Regions from separate parts of the Halomonas sp. 141 genome, predicted to be linked through region 1. Evidence: predicted binding sites of a transcription regulator. Region 1 holds the regulator's gene; the other holds the start of a gene.
What was found. The regulator LexA, encoded in region 1, represses DNA repair genes until DNA is damaged. The targets are predictions, from matches to a motif close to TACTGTNTANNTANACAGTA.

Region 1 (12,148 bases):
AGACGCTTCAGCTGCTGACGGACGGTGCCTTGCCCAAGGGTGATGTGCTGGCCACGGCGCGCATCGCCGGTATTCAAGCGGCCAAGCGTACCCATGAGCTGATACCGCTGTGCCACGCCTTGGCGCTTTCCAAGGTGTCGGTGGACTTCGAGGTCGACCACGACAACGGTTGGGTCAACGTTACGGCGCTGTGCCGCCTGAATGGCCGGACGGGGGTAGAGATGGAGGCCCTGACGGCCGTGTCCGTGGCCTGCCTGACGCTGTATGACATGTGCAAGGCCGTCGATAAAGAGATGCGTATCGAAGCCGTGCAGTTGGAGAGCAAGCAGGGGGGTAGCCGGGGAGATTACCAGCGCCTGATGCCCGCGCCCATCGTGACCGGCGAAGGGGCATCGGGGGAAGTAAGCCTTGGGGAGCGTTGCTCATCTCCCTGCGTGCGGGTCAAGTTTCTGGCCGAGCTGCGCGAGCGGGTCGGGGAAAGCGATGTGTCGGTGGATCTGGATCGTTTGCCGAGCCGCAACGTCGCGGGCCTGAAGGCGGCGCTCAGCGCTCAGGATGCGCGCTATGCGCTGTTGTCCGATCAGCGTACGTTATGTGCCATCAACCAGGTCATGGCCAGCGACAGTTCGCGCATTACCGACGATGACGAAGTGGCGTTCTTCCCACCGGTCACGGGAGGCTAAGCCATGGCGCTGCTTGAGCATCCGCATAAAGCGCTCGTGGTCGAGGTCACCGAGGACAGCTTCTCCATGGCGCATGGCTACGAGCAGGCGCTGCGGGGTCGCACGGATATCGGCGCGGTGGTCAGCTTTACCGGGCTGGTGCGCGACTTCAACGAGTCGCCCGATGTACTGGGCTTGACGCTGGAGCATTACCCCGGAATGACCGAGCGCAGCCTGATGGAGATCGCCGAGCAGGCCTGGCAACGCTGGTCGCTCCAGGCGGTGCGCATCATTCATCGGGTGGGAGATTTGGCGCCAGGTGACCCTATCGTTCGCGTGCTGGTCGCCAGTGCGCATCGCCGGGATGCCTTCCTGGCCTGTGACTTCATCATGGACTATCTCAAGACCCAGGCGCCGTTCTGGAAAAAGGAGCGCGCGCGCCAAGGGACTTATTGGGTCAAGGAGCGCAAGACCGATCACCAGGATGCCGAGCGCTGGTCGTGAGCTGCTCTTCAGCCTGCTGACCTGGAAAGGGACTACTGTCGGTCCAGTTCCTCTTCGGTGGGCATGTCGGCGGCCATGATCTGGAGATGCACCTCCGGCATGTGTTGCAAGTGGTTGGCCAGCCAGTGCATCAGGCGCGGCTGCAGGGCGTGGCGCAAGTCTGCCAGCGTTTCCGCTTCGATCTCTTCCAGCTGCTCGTCCAGCCAGTCGCTGAAGCTCTCTTCGTCCAGTGGGCTGGCCCCCGTGGTATCCAGCATCATCCGCCCGATGCGCCACCAGCCGGTCTCGGTGGCGGTCACCGGTAGCGCCAGAAACAGGCTGCCGCGCCGTGGACCAGACGACTGATGTTCGAGGCCAGGGTGGGGCCTTACGCTGTTTTGATCGACGATGCAGGGCGGCTGTGGATGGCGCGTTTCCAGGCGCAGGCCCTGATTGTCCAGCAGGATCAGGTCCCCATTGACGGGCGTAAGGGGGGCACTGATACCTAGCTGCTCGGCGAGTGCCTGATGAGCCTGCTGATGACGCGCTTCACCATGCACGGGTAGCAGGGCCTTGGGGCGCACCCATTGATAGAGCTTTTTCAGCTCCTCCCGGGCTGGGTGTCCCGTGGCATGGAGCTCGGGGTGATTGTTTTCATCGAATAGCGCGACACCCAGCTGTAACAAACGTTTTTTAAGCTGTTCGATGGGGCGCTCATTGCCCGGGATGGCCTTGGCAGAAAAAATCACGCTATCGCCTGGCTCCAGGTCGACAAAGGGGTGACGACGCTGCGCCAGCCGTTGAAGGGCAGCGCGTGGCTCGCCCTGGCTGCCGGTGGCGATGATCACCACTTCTTCGGGAGGCAGGTATCCAAGGTCGTGGGACGGGACCAGCGGCGGGAAGTCGTCCAGATAGCCCAGCCCTCTGGCCACGCTCACCATGCGCTCCATGGAGCGGCCCATCAAGCTGACCCGCCGCCCACAAGCATGAGCGGCGCGCCCGATGGCCAGTACCCGCGCCAGGTTGCTGGCAAAGCACGATACCACCACGCGGCCCTTGCACTGCTCGAGGGTCGTGGCCAGTGCTTTGGCGACGTCGCCTTCGCTGGCTGACTGGCCAGGCATGGGGGCGTTGGTGGAGTCGCCCACCACCAGGTCCAAAGGGGCCAGCGCACGAAAATGAGCGGCATTCACCGGGGCGCCGATGAGCGGCTCCGGGTCCAGTTTCCAGTCTCCCGTATGCAGTACTCGATAGTCGCCCGCCTGCATCATGATGGCGCAGCTTTCAGGAATGGAGTGAGTGACACTCAGGTAGCGCAGGGTGAAGGGACCGCGCTCCACCGCATCGCCGGGTTCGATGATTTCGATGGCAGCGCTGCTCAGCTGGTGTTCGGCAAATTTATGTCGCAGCAGGCCTGCGGCCAACGGGGTGGCAAAAATAGGGCAGCCCCAACGCGGCCATAGCCAGGCCACGGCGCCGATGTGGTCTTCATGACCATGGGTGATGAACAGTGCGGCAGGCGTGATACCGAGGGTTTGTAGGGTGTCGGTGTTGGGTACCTGCAGCGGCGAGTTGGGCAGATCCTGACGGATCATCATGCCGCAATCGACGGCGATCCACTTATCGTCGTATCCATACAGCGTAAGATTCATTCCAATTTCACCGCATCCACCTAGCGGAAGCAGGTGCAGGGGCGGGCGGCGACGGGGACGAAGTTGAACGCGTGGTGGATGCATCAGTCATGAAAAGCCTGGAAATATAGTCCCTTAACTATACGGGAAGGGAGGGGCACGTAACAATCATCGTGGCACTGCACCACGGTGCTTAGCCGTGGCGCTTGCGTTACACTAATGCGCCTGGTGAGGCTTGCCCGCGAGCAGGCGCCTACCCAGCGAACGTGCCGTTACATACGCAAGAGTGTTCATTGATGTCTCATTATTACCGTTTAGTTGTGTCGTGCCCGGATCAGGTGGGTATTGTGGCGCGTGTTTCCAGCTTCATTGCCCAACAGGGCGGCTCGATCACCGAGGCCAGCCAGCACTCCGATCTGGAAACAGGGCGCTTTTTCATGCGTTATGAAATTCTCGCCGATTCACTGGGCATGTCGGCCGAGGCGCTGCGCACCGCATTCGAGCCCGTCGCCGACGAATTCGACATGCAGTGGTCGCTGGTAGACACCCAGAAGCGCCGCCGCGTGGTGTTGATGGTTTCCCGGGAATCCCACTGCCTGGTGGACCTGCTGTATCGCTGGCAGGCTGGCGAGCTGGATTGCGATATCGTGGGCGTCATCTCCAATCATGACGACATGCGCTCGCTCACCGAGTGGTATGGCATTCCCTATCATCATGTACCGGTGGACCCGGCCAACAAGCAGGCGGCTTTCGAGCAGGTGCAGGCACAGATCGATGCTGCCCGGGCTGACTGTGTCGTGCTGGCGCGGTACATGCAGATTCTGCCGCCTTCACTGTGCGAGCGTTATGCCGGACGCGTCATCAATATTCATCACAGTTTCCTGCCTTCCTTTGCGGGGGCAAAGCCCTATCACCAGGCCTATGAGCGGGGTGTCAAGCTGATCGGTGCCACTTGCCACTACGTGACCGAAGAGCTGGATGCTGGCCCCATCATCGAGCAGGATATTCACCGGGTCAGCCACTGCCATACACCCACCGATTTGGTGCGCTTTGGCCGTGACGTGGAAAAAGCCGTGCTGGCCCGCGGCCTGCGCTGGCATCTGGAAGACCGCGTATTGATTCACGGTAACAAGACCGTCGTGTTCAGCTAACTCGCCCACCGGGGAGGGGCGCCATGTCCTTTGCACAAAGCGTGCTGGCCACTTGGGCACTGCTGGCTACCTGGCTGGTGTCGGCATGTGCTCTGGGGTGGGTGCTGTGGCAGCGCCCCTGGCAGCCGCTGCTGGAAGATACCGGTTTGCAGCATCGCTGGATGGCCGCGACGCTGGCCGTGATGCTGATGTGGCAGCTGCGGGCTCAGGCGGTCGATTGGTTGACTCTGCATCTGGTGTTTACGGTGTTGATGACGCTGGTGTTCAAGGTGCCCCTGGCCTTGATCAGCAACCTGCTGCTCAACGTGGCGATGGTGCTGATCGGGCGCAATGCCTGGGAACTGTTGGGGGCCAACGTGCTGGTGACGGGGCTGGTGCCTGCCGTGATCACGGGGGTGGTATGGCGTATCGTGGATCGCCGCTTGCCGGACAACCTGATGGTGTTTCTGTTTGCCTGCGGTTTTTTCGGTGCTGCGCTGGCGACGCTAGGGGGTGGGCTGGCGGCCGTCGGGCTGATTCTGGTGGCGGGCACCGACCCTGAAGCGATCTATCTGGCTCAGGAGTATGCCCGCTTTCTACCCTTGCTGATGCCCTCGGAAGCCTTCATCACCGGCATGCTGCTGAGTATCTTGCTGGTCTACCACCCGCACTGGGTCGCCACGTTCAACGACCATCGCTATATCGATATGCAGTAGGTGGGTGGCGGTCTAGCCCAGTGCCTGGCCGTTGCCGCCTCGGATGACGCCTACCCCGACGCCTTCGATATCCAGCTGTTGAGTTCTCAGGTCGATTTCGATGGGGGCGAAGTCTTCGTTCTCGGCGAGCAGCGTGACGTGATGCCCCTGGCGTTTAAAACGCTTGACCGTGACCTCGTCTTCCAGGCGCGCGACGACGATCTGACCGTCACGCACGCGGTCGGTACGATGCACGGCCAGCAAGTCGCCTTCCAGGATACCCACGTCTTTCATCGACAGGCCGCGTACCCGCAGCAGGTAGTCGGCCTTGGGGGTGAAGTACTCTGCCGGCAGCGGGCAGTAACGGTCGATATGCTCCGCTGCCAGAATGGGGCTGCCCGCAGCAACTTCACCAATCACCGGCAGCCCATTGGGCGTGGCATCGTTGGCGGCGCTGGTGGGCTCGGCTGCCGGGGGCGTGTTGTCGAGCGGCTCCTGGTTGGGCAGGCGTATGCCCCGGGACGTATTGCGGATGATGCGGATGGCGCCTTTGCGCTCCAGGGCGCGCAGATGCTCTTCGGCGGCGTTGGGTGAGCGAAAGCCCAACGCCTTGGCGATTTCGGCGCGGGTAGGGGGGTAGCCAAGCTCGCCCATGGTCTTCACGATAAAATCATATACATGCTGCTGGCGTGCAGTGAGTGGGCGTGACATATCAGACTCCTAACAGTGAAAAGACAGTCGCTACATGTCCGTAAAATCAATATGTGTTTAAGTATACAGTATGTTGCTCTGTCCAGTACATGATGAGTTGCAATACGTCTCAGGTAGCGCAACCTGCGGTACACAGGGGATTATCGTTTGAGCCATCAGGGAGAATGGCATACTATTCGCCAACGCAACCGCCATGTTTTAAACACCTGTTTTGGGAGGGCGCTATGGCCCAGTCGGATACGGTCACACGTATTTTGGATACGGCAGAAGTGCTCTTTGCAGAGCGGGGTTTTGCCGAGACGTCACTGCGCAATATCACCAGCAAGGCGCGGGTCAACCTTGCCGCCGTTAATTATCACTTCGGGTCGAAGAAAGCGCTGATACAGGCGGTGTTTGCCCGCTACCTGGACCCGTTCTCCGAGCGCTTCCACACCGCCCTGGATGAGCTGGAAGCGCGCTATGAAGGCCAGCCCATTCCGCTGGAAGTGCTGCTGGAAACCATGGCCACCACGGTACTGACCGTGCCTGCCGAGCGCCACAGCCTGAAAGTGTTCATGCGGCTGCTGGGGCTGGCCTACAGCCAGGCGCAAGGGCACTTGCGGCGCTACATCCAGCAGCAGTATGGCGATGTTTTTACGCGCTTCACCGAGCTGGTGCGCCGGGCGACCCCCGAGCTGCCGGATGCAGAGCGCTTCTGGCGGCTACACTTCATGCTGGGCACGGTGATCTTTACGCTGTCGGGGCTGGATGCGCTGCGTGATATTGCTGCCAAGGATTATCAGGAGCAGGTAACGGTGCGCGACTTGATCCGGCGTCTGCGTCCCGTCGTGGTGGCCGCCATGAGCGCGCCAATGCCGTTGCCTGCAGCAACCGTGGATGAGAAGCTTCATGCAAACGCCCAGATTGGCTGACCTGCCGCCCGTTGAAGGTGGCTGGATGGAAATCGACACCCAGGCCCAACGCCTGCGCTGGTGGCAGGGGAGTGAGCTAAAGCACGAATGCGCCGTTTCCACGGGCAAGGCCGGTGTGGGGCAAGAAGAAGGCAGTGGCCGTACGCCACTGGGCTGGCACTACGTGCGGGCAGCCATTGGCGATGGGCTGCCTGAGGATGCGGTCTTTCGTGGTCGTCGCTGGACCGGAGAAATCTACTCTGCCGGTTTGGCAGCCGACTTCCCCGAGCGCGACTGGATCTTGACCCGCATACTGTGGCTGTGTGGCCTGGAGCGCGGTATCAATCGCGGTGGCCGTGTCGATTCCCAGCGTCGCTACATCTACCTGCATGGTACTCCCCCTGACCAGCCCATGGGCGTTGCCGTTTCCCATGGCTGCGTGCGACTGCGCAATGCCGACCTGCTCTGGCTGTTTCAGCAGGCGCCGCCTGGCACGCCGGTATGGCTGCATTGAAGTGACATGGTGTTGCTCATTTTGAAAGCTCACACGGGTGGTCTAGAATGACGCCCTTTTTCCTGGATCCAGTACGATGACTCAACCCTTAGGCCCGGTCATGCTCGACCTGGAAGGCCAGACTCTGAGCAAGGAAGACAAGCGCCTGCTGAAGAATCCTGCGGTCGGCGGTGTCATTCTGTTTGCCCGTAATGTGGAAAGCGCCACCCAAGTGCGCGAACTGTGCGACAGCATCCGCGGGGTGCGAGGTGACCTGCTGTTGGCCATCGATCAGGAAGGTGGGCGGGTTCAGCGTATCCGGCAAGGCGTGACGCGCATGCCGCCGATGGCACGCATTGGCGATGTCTTCGACGAGGATCAGGCAGTGGGGCTGACGCTGGCCAAGGATGCCGGCTGGCTGCTGGGCATGGAGATGGCCGCCTGCGGCCTGGACATCAGCTTTGCTCCAGTACTGGATGTGGATAGCGGTATTTCCAGTGTGATTGGCGACCGCAGCTTCAGCCGAGACCCACAGCACGTTGCCTTGCTGGGGCAGGCCTTCGTGCACGGGTTGCACGAAGCAGGAATGGCGGCCGTGGGTAAGCATTTTCCCGGTCATGGCGGCGTGGGGGCTGATTCGCACACCGCACTGCCGGTGGATGAACGTCCGCTCTCGGCCATCAAGGAGCGCGACCTGGTGCCCTTCAGTCAGCTTGCCACGCTGCTCAACGGCGTCATGCCCGCCCATATCGTCTACTCTGCCTTCGATTCCCGCCCAGCGGGCTTTTCCCCCAGCTGGCTAGGCATGCTGCGTGAATCGCTGGGCTTCAAAGGCTGCATCTTCTCGGATGACCTGAGTATGGCCGGCGCCCACGAGGCGGGTGGCCCCGCCGAGCGCGCCAAGGCTGCCCTGACGGCGGGCTGCGACATGCTGCTGATCTGCAACGACCGTGAGGCGGCGCTGGAAGTGGTGCAGGCCTGTCATGACGTATTCAACAAGCGACCCGCCAAGCTGCGTTATGGCCGGGCGCGGCCGCAGCTGGAAGCACTGGCCGCGCTGGGCCGTTGGCGCAAGACCCACGCCAGGCTGGAAGCGCTGGTGGCTGACGCCAGCTAATTGACCCATAGACTGTTTTGGAGAGGCTCGATGTCCAAATTGGATAAAGAGGCGCTGGAGTCGCTGGACTCCATGCGCGAGTTGATGGACAACGCCGACTGTTTGATTTCACAGGAGCAGGTCGAGCGTGCCCTTGACCGCATGGCAGAAGAGATCACCCGCGACCTGGGCGATAAGTTGCCGGTCTTCTACTGCGTCATGAACGGTGGTTTGATCACCACCGGTCATCTGCTGACGCGGCTGGGCTTTCCCCTGGAAGTGGACTACCTGCACGCGACTCGCTACCGCAATGAGCTGCGCGGCGGCGAGCTGTTCTGGCGGGTCTCGCCGGAAATCCCCATGGCGGGTCGGCATGTGGTGATCGTCGACGATATTCTCGATGAAGGCGCCACCCTGGCGGCCATCCTGGCGTACTGCAAGGAGGCCCAGGCCGCCAGCGTGACCACCGCCGTGCTGGTGGACAAGCAGCACGACCGCAAGGCAGTGCCCGGTCTCAAGGCCGACTACTGCAGCCTGGAAGTCGCCGACCGCTACGTCTTCGGTTTCGGTATGGACTACAAGGGCTACTGGCGAAATGCCCCGGGGATTTTTGCACCCAAGGGCATGTAAGGCATTGGCCTAGCGAGGCGAGAAGCGTCTTGCCAGGCCGGTTTCGGCAATCATGCGGGTGGAGATCTCTTCCACGGAGAAGCGCGTGGTGTCGATGAAAGGAATGTTCATGCTGCGGTAGAGCGATTCGGCCTGCTCGACTTCCTGCAGACACTGGTCCATGGAGCTGTAGCGGCTGTTGGGGCGACGCTCGTTGCGAATGGCCGCTAGTCGGCGGGCATCGATGGTCAGGCCGAACAGCTTGTGCCGGTGCGGTGCCAGCGCTTTCGGCAGCTTCAAGTGACCATCTTCATCCAGGTCGTCCTCGGTCAGCGGATAGTTGGCCGCGCGAATGCCGAATTGAAGTGCCAGGTACAAGGACGTCGGCGTTTTACCGCAGCGGGATACCCCTACCAGAATGATGTCGGCCTTGTCGTATTGATGGGTGCGGGCACCGTCATCGTTATCCAGTGCGAAATGCACCGAGTGGATACGATCCATGTACACATCGTCGCTGCCTATGGAGTGAGTGCGCCCGACGCTGTAGGAAGAGTGCGTGCCCAGCTCCTGTTCCAGCGGTTCCAGAAACGTCGAGAAGATATCGACCTTGAAGCCGGAGGCCTGGCGGATGACGTTGCGGATCTGCTGGTCGACGATGGTGTCGATGATGATGGGGCGAACACCGTCGCGCATCGCGGTGGACTCGATGATCTCGGCGACGGCCTGAGCCTTTTCCAACGTGTCGATGTAGGGCTTGGTGATCATGTTGATGTCCACGTCGCTGAACTGCGCCAACAGGCTGCGCCCCAGGCTTTCTGCCGTGATCCCCGTGCCATCGGAAATAAAAAAGGCTGTTCGTTTCATAGTCTGTCCGCCATCCCCATCCAACTGATTTACGAGCGCTCATTGTGTGCCGTGCGCCATGGCAGTACAACGTTTTCATGTGCAGGGTTTTCGTGTGGAGGGTTTGCGTGTGCAGAGTACTTGCGATTGGGCTTGCGCAAACAGGTCGGCATCCTGCCTGACTACATAAACGCCGTGTTTCCGGCCGTTGTTGTAAAAATCCTCCACTCCCTGCGCTGTTAGACCAATGGCGAATAGGGGGCCGCGATGCTAGGGTGGCAGCGTGAATGGGTGTCGTCCCAACGGTTGCATCAATGTCTGAGTGAGGGGGTTGCGTGGAAGAGTACATTCTGTGGTTCGATCAGCTGGGTATGGCGGACGTCGAACGCGTGGGTGGTAAGAACGCCTCGCTTGGCGAAATGATCTCCAATCTGGCCGGTGTGGGTGTCACGGTGCCCGGCGGTTTCGCCACTACGGCCCATGCATACCGCGAGTTTCTCTCCCACGAAGGCCTCAACGACCGTATCAACGACACCCTGGCACGGCTCGACGTCGACGACGTCAAGGCGCTGGCCGAGGCTGGCAAGCGTATTCGCCGGTGGATCATCGAGACGCCGTTGCCGCCCAGCTTCGAAGCGGCACTCGAGCAGGCGTACCAGCAGTTGCAGGCAAAACACCCCGGCCTGAAGGTCGCGGTACGCAGCTCCGCCACGGCGGAAGACCTGCCGGATGCATCGTTCGCCGGTCAGCAGGAAACCTTCCTCAATATCGAAGGCCTGGCCAACATCAAGCACGCGGTCCACGAGGTCTTTGCTTCGCTGTTCAATGATCGTGCGATTTCCTACCGCGTGCATCGGGGCTATGCCCACGAAAACGTCGCCCTGTCCGCCGGGGTGCAGAAAATGGTGCGCTCCGAAACCGGTGCGTCTGGGGTCATGTTTACCCTGGATACCGAGTCCGGCTACCGGGACGCGGTGTTCGTCACCGCTTCCTGGGGGTTGGGCGAGACCGTGGTGCAAGGCGCGGTCAACCCTGACGAGTTCTATGTGCACAAGCCCACGCTGGCCGCTGGGCGCCCCGCCGTGCTGCGTCGTACCCTGGGGTCGAAGCTGATCAAGATGGTGTACGGCAAGGATGCCAGCGCAGGTCGTTCCGTGGAAACCGTTGACGTGCCTTACAAGGATCGCGGGCGGTTTTGTATCGACGACGAGCAGATCATGGACCTCGCCCGTCAGGCGGTCACCATCGAGCAGCATTACCAGCGGCCCATGGATATCGAGTGGGCTCTGGATGGCGATGACGGCCAGCTGTACATCGTGCAGGCACGTCCTGAGACCGTCGTTTCCCAGCAGGAGGGCGGCAAGCTGGAGCGCTTCCAGCTGCGTGAAAAGGGCCGCACGCTGATCACTGGCCGGGCCATCGGACAACGCATTGGCCGTGGTGCGGTCAAGATCGTGCTCAGTCCTGACGAGATGGACAAGATTCAAGAGGGCGACATCCTGGTTACCGACATGACCGACCCCGACTGGGAGCCGATCATGAAGCGGGCATCGGCCATCGTCACCAACCGAGGCGGGCGTACCTGTCATGCGGCGATCATTGCCCGTGAGCTGGGCATTCCCGCGGTGGTGGGCTGTGGAGATGCCACCACGCAGCTGCAGGAAGGCAGCGACGTGACGGTCTCCTGTGCCGAGGGTGATACCGGCCATGTGTATGAAGGCCTGCTGGCCTTCGATTGCAACGTCTCCAGCGTCGATGCCATGCCGGAGATTCCCTTCAAGATCATGATGAACGTGGGCAATCCGGACCGTGCCTTTGGTTTTGCCAGCCTTCCCCACGCGGGCGTGGGGCTGGCGCGCCTGGAGTTCATCATCAACCGCATGATTGGTGTGCATCCCAAGGCGCTGCTGGATTATCAAACGCTGCCGGTTGACCTTCAGCAGGTCATCGATTTGCGTACGGCAGGGTACGCCGACCCGGTCAGTTTCTACGTCGACAAGCTGGTGGAGGGGATTTCCACCTTGGCGGCGGCGTTTCATCCGCAGCGGGTGATCGTCCGCCTCTCGGATTTCAAATCCAACGAATACGAGAACCTGATAGGCGGCAAGCTGTACGAGCCAGGTGAAGAGAACCCCATGCTGGGCTTCCGTGGCGCTTCTCGCTACATTTCCGATGCCTTCCGGCCCTGTTTCGAGCTGGAGTGTCGGGCGCTGAAGCGCGTGCGTGAAGAGATGGGCTTCACCAATGTCGAGATCATGGTGCCTTTCGTACGCACTACGGATGAAGCCCGGGAAGTGGTCGAGCTGCTGGCCGCCAACGGCCTGAAGCGCGGTGGCAGCAGCGACCCTGACGGCCTCAAGATCATCATGATGTGCGAGCTGCCTGCCAATGCGCTGCTGGCCGATGAGTTTCTCGAGTACTTCGACGGTTTCTCGATTGGCTCCAACGATCTGACGCAATTGACCCTGGGGCTGGATCGCGACTCGGGCATCGTGGCCCACCTGTTCGATGAGCGTAACCCAGCGGTCAAAAAGCTGCTGGCCATGGCCATTCAGGCGTGCAAGGCGCAAGGCAAGTACGTGGGGATTTGCGGCCAGGGGCCTTCGGATCACCCGGACCTCGCCAAGTGGCTCATGGAGCAAGGGATCGACTCGGTGTCATTGAACCCGGACGCGGTTCTCGAAACCTGGTTCATGCTGGCAGGAGAGAGTATCGCCTGACATCCATGGGTTAGTTAGCCTGCTGTTCGATTTGCGCCCGGCCATTGTGCCGGGCGCACGGGTTTTATAGGCTACGCTTTGTTTTGGATGACACCGCTCTGGATGACACCGCTCTGGATGACGCCGCCCCCGTGGCCCTACGCGATATCTGCCTGCACCCTGCTGAAAAGGAGAAAGACTATGCT
Region 2 (7,366 bases), on a different contig from region 1:
CCGCGCGTCAAGATCCTGCAGATTCTCGAAAATGCTTCGGGCCAACACCACCTTAGCGCAGAAGAAGTGTATAAAACACTGATTGATGCGGGCGAGGATGTTGGTCTGGCGACCGTCTACCGCGTGCTGACTCAGTTCGAGTCGGCAGGCCTTGTGATTCGTCACAATTTCGACGGTGGCCATGCGGTCTTCGAGATGACCCAAGAAGACCACCATGACCACATGGTGTGTCTGGAAAGCGGTGAAATTATCGAGTTTGTCGATGACATCATCGAGCGTCGCCAGCAAGAGATCGCCGAAGAGCACGGCTACGAGCTAGTGGACCACGCTCTGGTGCTGTACGTACGCCCCCGTGGGTCGGACGTCACGCGCCAGGACAGCGGCCCCACGAACCGCAAGTAGTCCGCTGCCACATGAAAACGCCCTTGGGGTGCCAGAGCAGTTCATCTGGCGCCTCAGGGGCGTTTTTGTAGGCAGTGCTCGGTATGAGTTTGGTTGAGTTTGGTTGAGTTTGGTTGTGCTTAGTGAGGAGGGCGCTGGCTGGCGTGCAGCATCTCACGTGCATGGGCCAGGGTCTGGTCGGAAAGCGTAACCCCGCCCAGCATGCGGGCCAGTTCGCTGATGCGGCCTCGCTCGTCCAGCAGTGCCATGTGGGTCAAGGTGGTATCGCGTTTGGCGCGTTTTTCGATGTGCAGATGCTGATGCGCCTGGGCGGCCACCTGCGGCAGGTGGGTCACGGTCATCACCTGGCCGTTTTCGCCCAGCTTGCGCAGCAGCTGGCCGACGATTTCGGCCGTCGCACCGGAAATACCCACGTCCACTTCATCGAAGACCAGGCTGGGAATGGTGGAGTGCGAGGCCGCCACGACCTGAATGGCCAAACTGATACGCGACAGTTCACCGCCGGATGCCACTTTCGCCAGTGGGCGCGCAGGCTGGCCAGGGTTGGCGCTGATCAGGAACTGGACGTGATCCAGCCCTGCTGGGGTGGGCGTGTCGCGAGGGGTAACGTCGACATCGAAGCGCGCTTTGCCCATGGCCAGAAAAGCCAGCTGCTGCTGGACTTCCTTGCCCAGCCGCACCGCCGCCTTTTGGCGAGCGTCACTGAGCAGCTTGGCATCGTTGCGGTAGCGCTCACGGTAGTCGGCCACCTGGCTGCTCAGGGCCTCCAGATCATCATCGCTGGCTTCCAGTTGCGCCACTTCCTGGCGTAGCTGGGCATGCAGAGCGCAGATTTCCTCCGGGGCGACATGGTGCTTGCGCGCAATGCGGTGCACGTCGCCCATGCGCTCCTCGACCCAGGCCAGGCGCTCGGGGTCCAGTTCGGTGGTGCTGGCCAGGCGCTGCAGCTCGCTGGCGGCTTCTTCTACCTGAATGCGTGCATCGCTGAGCATGGCCAGGGTGTTGGCCAGCGTACCCTTGTCGCTGCCGGGCAGGGCGCTCAAGTGCGCGTAGGCCTGGTTCAGCAACGACAGCGCACCGCCCTCATCGCTTTCACAGCAGTCGGCGGCAAACTGGGTTTCTCGCAGGGTCTCTTCCGCGTGGGCCAGCGTGTGCTGCTCTTCTTCCAGGGTTTGCAGTTCGCCTTCGGCGAGGCCCAGCTGGTCGAGCTCTTCCACCTGATAGCGCAGTAGCTGGCGCTTGGCCTCTACCTCGCTGCCCTCTTCACCGAGCTTTTTCAACCGACGACGGGCATTGCGCCATTCACGGTAAGTCTCGGCCAACTTTTGGCTGCGCTCACCAAGCCCGGCGTAGTCATCCAGTAGCGCCAGGTGGGTTTCTTCGCGCATGAGCGCCTGGTGGGCGTGCTGGCCATGAATTTGAATCAGCTGTTCACCCAGCGATTTCAGGTCGGCAATGGTGGCCGGGTGGCCGTTGATCCATGCTTTGGAGCGCCCGCTGGCGGTAACGACGCGGCGTAACAGGCACTCGTCGGTAGGCAGTTCCCGGGCCTGCAGCCACTCGATGGCGGCGGGCAGGTGTTGAATGTCGAAGCGGGCGGAAAGGTCGGTGCGCTCGCAGCCGTGGCGCACGCTGCCTGCGTCGGCGCGCTCGCCCAGACAGAGCCCCAGCGCGCCCAGCAGTATGGATTTACCCGCCCCGGTTTCCCCCGTGATGGCGGTCATGCCACGACTGAGGTCGAGTTCAAGGCGGTCAACAATCGCGTAATCCTGGATCGCTAGCTGTGTCAGCATGAGGCCTCCTGAGGCGGTGCATCCCGAGTGCTGGATACTTATCCAATAATTGTTGTTTTATACAGTAGTCGATAACTCACTTCAATGCCCCTCTTGAGATGGCTTTGATGGCCCCCATATAGCTTTTATCGGTGGTCTAAATTCCGCGAATCAACTCAGGTGGCCGCCAACGGCACCGCTACGTATTTCAGGAGCAAGGCATGGCTAAAGAACCGCAAACCCCGTTGGATGAAGAGCTGGCGCGTCAGGAGCAGGAAGCCGAAGTCACGGAGCCAACGGCAGAAGAGCGCCTGGTAGAAGGTGAGCTGGAAGGGCTGATCGACGACGAGCCGGTGGCGGACGCAAACATAGGTAACCCTGAAGCCGACGTGCTGGCCGCCCGGGTAGAAGAGCTGGAGCAGAGCCTGGCCCAGGCCAAGGACCAGGCCCTGCGCGCCGCCGCTGAAGCACAGAACGTGCGCCGTCGCGCCGAGCAAGAGGCCGAAAAGGCGCGCAAGTTTGCGCTGGAGAAGTTCGTCAAGGAGCTGCTGCCCGTGGTGGACAGCCTGGAGAAAGCCCTGGAAAGCATGCAGCAAGACGCTTCCGACGTGCATCGTGAAGGCGTCTCCATGACCCTGAAAATGCAGCTGGACGTGCTGGCCAAGTTTGGCGTCGAAAGCATCGAGCCCCAGGGCGAGCCCTTCGACCCGCAAATGCATGAAGCCATGGCCATGGTGCCCAATCCCGAGCTGGAGCCCAACACGGTAATGGACGTCATGCAGAAGGGCTACTCCCTGAATGGCCGTCTGGTGCGTCCCGCGATGGTGGTGGTCAGCCAGAAAGCCGGTTAATCCGATGACGCATTGCAGAAAAAAAGCCCTTGAAATGCGCCAGCCGGCCCCCAAATAAAGGGCAACCCGCGAGAATGCTCGCAAACGCCTTAAACAGTTTTGACGGCGTAAACCACTAGTTTTTTGTTTCAACCGAATTCGAGGTTTTTGCTATGGGACGCATTATTGGTATCGACCTGGGCACCACAAACTCTTGTGTTGCCGTGCTCGATGGTGACAGCGCTAAAGTCATTGAAAACGCCGAAGGCGGTCGTACCACGCCTTCCATCATTGCCTACACCGATGACGGCGAAACCCTGGTAGGTCAGGCGGCCAAGCGTCAGGCCGTGACCAACCCGGAAAACACCCTTTACGCCATCAAGCGTCTGATCGGTCGTCGTTTCAAGGACGACGTCGTTCAAAAAGACATCAAGATGGTGCCGTACAAGATTGCCGAAGCCGACAACGGTGACGCGTGGGTAGAAGTCAAAGGCAAGAAGATGGCTCCCCCGCAGGTCAGCGCCGAAGTGCTGAAGAAGATGAAGAAGACCGCCGAAGACTACCTCGGCGAGCCGGTGACCGAAGCGGTCATCACCGTACCGGCCTACTTCAACGACAGCCAGCGTCAGGCCACCAAGGATGCGGGCCGTATTGCCGGTCTGGACGTCAAGCGCATCATCAACGAGCCGACTGCCGCAGCGCTTGCCTACGGCATGGACAAGTCGCGTGGTGACAAGACCATCGCGGTCTACGACCTGGGCGGCGGTACCTTCGATATCTCCATCATCGAAGTCGCCGACGTTGACGGTGAAACCCAGTTCGAAGTACTGGCCACCAACGGTGACACCTTCCTGGGCGGTGAAGATTTCGACCTGGCGCTGATCAACTACCTGGTCGACCAGTTTAAAACCGACAGCGGCATTGATCTGTCGGGCGACAACCTGGCCATGCAGCGCCTGAAGGAAGCCGCCGAGAAAGCCAAGATCGAGCTTTCCAGCGCTCAGCAGACCGACGTCAACCTGCCGTACATCACGGCAGACAACACAGGCCCGAAACACCTGAACGTCAAGGTGACTCGTGCCAAGCTGGAGTCTCTGGTAGAAGACCTGGTGCAGCGCTCTCTCGAGCCGTGCAAAACGGCGCTGAAAGATGCTGGCCTGTCCGCGTCTGAAATCGACGAAGTGATTCTGGTCGGTGGCCAGACCCGCATGCCGATGGTTCAGAAGAAAGCGGCAGACTTCTTCGGTAAAGAAGCCCGTAAAGACGTCAACCCCGATGAAGCCGTCGCCGTAGGCGCCGCGATTCAGGGTGGCGTACTGGGCGGCGACGTCAAAGACGTACTGCTGCTGGACGTCACGCCGTTGACCCTGGGTATCGAAACCATGGGTGGCGTCATGACGCCGCTGATCGACAAGAACACCACCATCCCCACCAAGAAGACTCAAACCTTCTCGACGGCGGATGACAACCAGACGGCGGTGACCATTCACGTCGTGCAGGGCGAGCGCAAGCAAGTGTCGCAGAACAAGTCGCTGGGTCGTTTCGACCTCTCCGACATTCCGCCGGCACCGCGTGGCGTACCGCAAATCGAAGTGGCCTTCGATCTGGATGCCAACGGTATCCTGAACGTATCGGCCAAGGACAAGGCGACGGGCAAAGAGCAGTCCATCGTGATCAAGGCGTCCAGCGGCCTGACGGACGAAGAGATCGAGCAGATGGTTCGCGACGCCGAAGCCCACGCCGACGAAGACAAGAAGTTCGAAGCGCTGGTGCAACTGCGCAACCAGGCGGACGGCATGATTCACGCCACCCGCAAGACCGTGCAGGAAGCGGGAGATAAGGCCACCGATGACGAGAAACAAGCCATCGAGACGGCCATCGCCGAACTGGAAGAAGCGGTCAAGACCGATGACCAGGACAACATCCAGAAGAAACTGGATGCGCTGACCGAAGCCTCTGGCCAACTGGCGCAGAAGATGTACGCCGAGCAGGCAGACGCTGCCCAGCAGGCAGGCGCAGAAGGCGCGGAAAGCACCAACGCCAAGCAGGACGACGACGTGGTTGACGCCGAGTACGAAGAAGTCAACGACGAGCAGAAGAAGCAGTAACCCACCTCTTTCTGCCAAGGAAAGCGGTGACGCGGGAGGCAACTCCCGCGTTGCTGTTTCCGCGGCCGAGACGCCAATAGTGCGTAGCTAACCAGGAGGCGTAGGACCCATGTCCAAGCGCGATTATTACGAAGTCCTGGGTGTCGAAAAAGGGGCCGATCAGAAAGAGATCAAAAAGGCCTATCGCCGTCTGGCGCAAAAATTCCACCCTGATCGAAACCCGGACGATAACACCGCAGCGGAAAAATTCCGCGAGGTGTCTGAAGCCTACGAAGTCTTGAGCGACGGCGAAAAGCGCGCCGCCTATGACCAGTTTGGTCATGCCGGTGTGGATGGCCAGGGCGGTGGCTTTGGTGGCGGCGGCTTCGGCGGCGGAGCCGGTGATTTTGGCGACATTTTTGGCGATGTGTTCGGCGACATCTTCGGGGGTGGCGGTGGCCGTCGGCGGGGCCCCAATGCGCCTGCGCGAGGGTCCGACCTGCGCTACAACCTGGAGCTGGACCTCGAAAGCGCCGTGGCCGGTACCACGGTGGATATTCGCGTTCCGCGCCATATCGAATGTGACCGCTGTGACGGTGACGGTGCCGAGCCAGGTTCCTCCAAGGAAAGCTGCCCCACGTGCCACGGCCATGGCCAGGTACGCATGCAGCAGGGCTTCTTTGCGGTTCAGCAGACCTGCCCCACGTGTCATGGCAGCGGCCAGCACATCAAAGTGCCGTGCCACAAATGTAATGGCGAAGGGCGTGTACGCGAAACCCGCACTCTCTCGGTGAAAATTCCGCCGGGTGTCGATACCGGTGATCGCATTCGCCTCAATGGCGAAGGCGAAAGCGGCGTGAATGGCGGCCCAGCGGGCGACCTGTACGTACAGGTGTCCATCAAGCCTCACCATATCTTCCGCCGCGACGGCAAACACCTGCAGTGCGACGTGCCGATCAATTTCGTGGACGCCGCGCTGGGAGGCGAGCTGGAAGTGCCGACGCTGGATGGGCGCGTGAAGCTGAAGATCCCGCCGGAAACCCAAACCGGCAAGCTCTTCCGCCTGCGCGGCAAAGGCGTGAAGCCCGTTCGTGGCGGCGCCCCCGGCGACCTGCTGTGCAAGGTAGTGCTGGAAACGCCCGTCAACCTCAACGACGAGCAGAAAGACCTGCTTCGCCAGCTGCAAGAGAGCTTCGATGGCAGCAACAGCCACAGCCACTCACCGAAGAAGACCGGCTTCTTCGACAGCGTGAAGAAGTTCTTCGAAGAGATGAAGCCGTAAATTAGTCTATTTTTTGAAAGCCTGCCGTTTGATTATTCGGCAGGCTTTTTTTATGCTTGTCTAAAAATGTGTCAGAGTACGCTATGAATATATCTCCAAAAATCACGTCTGATACAGTCAGCAGATACATATATTTTACCACTCCTCGCGAATTAGATGCCGTCTCAGATGATTGTCAGGGGGTGTACGGTTGGTATGCGCCACCACCGAGTAAAATTTCTCCGCCCATAGATGAAAAAACTTATTTGCACTATTCAGCCATTTGTAAATCTGCAGGTAGAGAGTTGCTAAAAGGGAAAAGATACTCAACCGAGGTATTTAAGCAACCTTTGCCGCAGCAAAGTTATCATGTAGATAATCTAGATGATCGTTATGTCATAGAGTTGTCAGCAGTGGCGACGGTTTTTTCAGCACCTCTATATGTGGGAAAAGCGTGTGGTAAAGAGGGAGTTAAGAGAAGGCTACTTGATGAGTCAAAAAGTGAAGATTTCAAAAGGAAATTTCTGAGATTGGCTGCTGGTAATGATGCAATGGCTAGCTTTAATTTTAAAAACTGCTTGATAAAATATATTGACGTAAGAGCCTTCCTTATGGATGGCTTGCTGATTGATTCAGAGCAGATAGACGCCGTGATAGAAGATGCATGCAGATTTCTTGAACAAGCTGTTTTCTGGGCGGCCTTTCCGCCCCTAAATAAAAAAATGGGAGTTTAATATGGATTTCAAAATGCCTCTAGATTCTTTTAAACAAAAAAAAGAATCCAGCGCTTATTATTGTACTTTTTCGGAGCAGAAATATAATGCTTTGCATAAAGTTTATGTTATGTCAGGGGCCACAGAGGTGGCAAATGTTAAAAAAAATAAAGATATAATGCTTGTTGATGACTTGCGAGGAGACGAACTATGGGGAATGCATCAACTGATACAGCGTAATATATCTCACTCGCGAGTAGATGAAATAGTAGCTAACTATCTCCAAAACTCTACAAAAGCT

Region 2: recN (DNA repair protein RecN) is a predicted target of LexA. The motif match lies at 2,243-2,262, and genes of this name have one in related genera.

Annotation. Positions count from the first base shown of each region.
Region 1 is NZ_PINZ01000009.1:31,931-44,078, reverse strand. Features, by position in the region: gene moaC (cyclic pyranopterin monophosphate synthase MoaC) at 1-683, shown strand, start outside; gene moaE (molybdopterin synthase catalytic subunit MoaE) at 687-1,166, shown strand; gene CWI66_RS06320 (ribonuclease J) at 1,199-2,797, opposite strand; gene purU (formyltetrahydrofolate deformylase) at 3,073-3,927, shown strand; gene CWI66_RS06310 (energy-coupling factor ABC transporter permease) at 3,951-4,622, shown strand; gene lexA (transcriptional repressor LexA) at 4,635-5,312, opposite strand; gene CWI66_RS06300 (TetR/AcrR family transcriptional regulator) at 5,537-6,223, shown strand; gene CWI66_RS06295 (L,D-transpeptidase) at 6,201-6,716, shown strand; gene nagZ (beta-N-acetylhexosaminidase) at 6,793-7,812, shown strand; gene CWI66_RS06285 (hypoxanthine-guanine phosphoribosyltransferase) at 7,843-8,421, shown strand; gene ppsR (posphoenolpyruvate synthetase regulatory kinase/phosphorylase PpsR) at 8,431-9,264, opposite strand; gene ppsA (phosphoenolpyruvate synthase) at 9,579-11,963, shown strand; gene ggt (gamma-glutamyltransferase) at 12,144-12,148, shown strand, end outside.
Region 2 is NZ_PINZ01000036.1:180-7,545, reverse strand. Features, by position in the region: gene fur (ferric iron uptake transcriptional regulator) at 1-402, shown strand, start outside; gene recN (DNA repair protein RecN) at 522-2,195, opposite strand; gene grpE (nucleotide exchange factor GrpE) at 2,396-3,025, shown strand; gene dnaK (molecular chaperone DnaK) at 3,178-5,112, shown strand; gene dnaJ (molecular chaperone DnaJ) at 5,222-6,373, shown strand; gene CWI66_RS18060 (hypothetical protein) at 6,457-7,086, shown strand; gene CWI66_RS18055 (hypothetical protein) at 7,088-7,366, shown strand, end outside.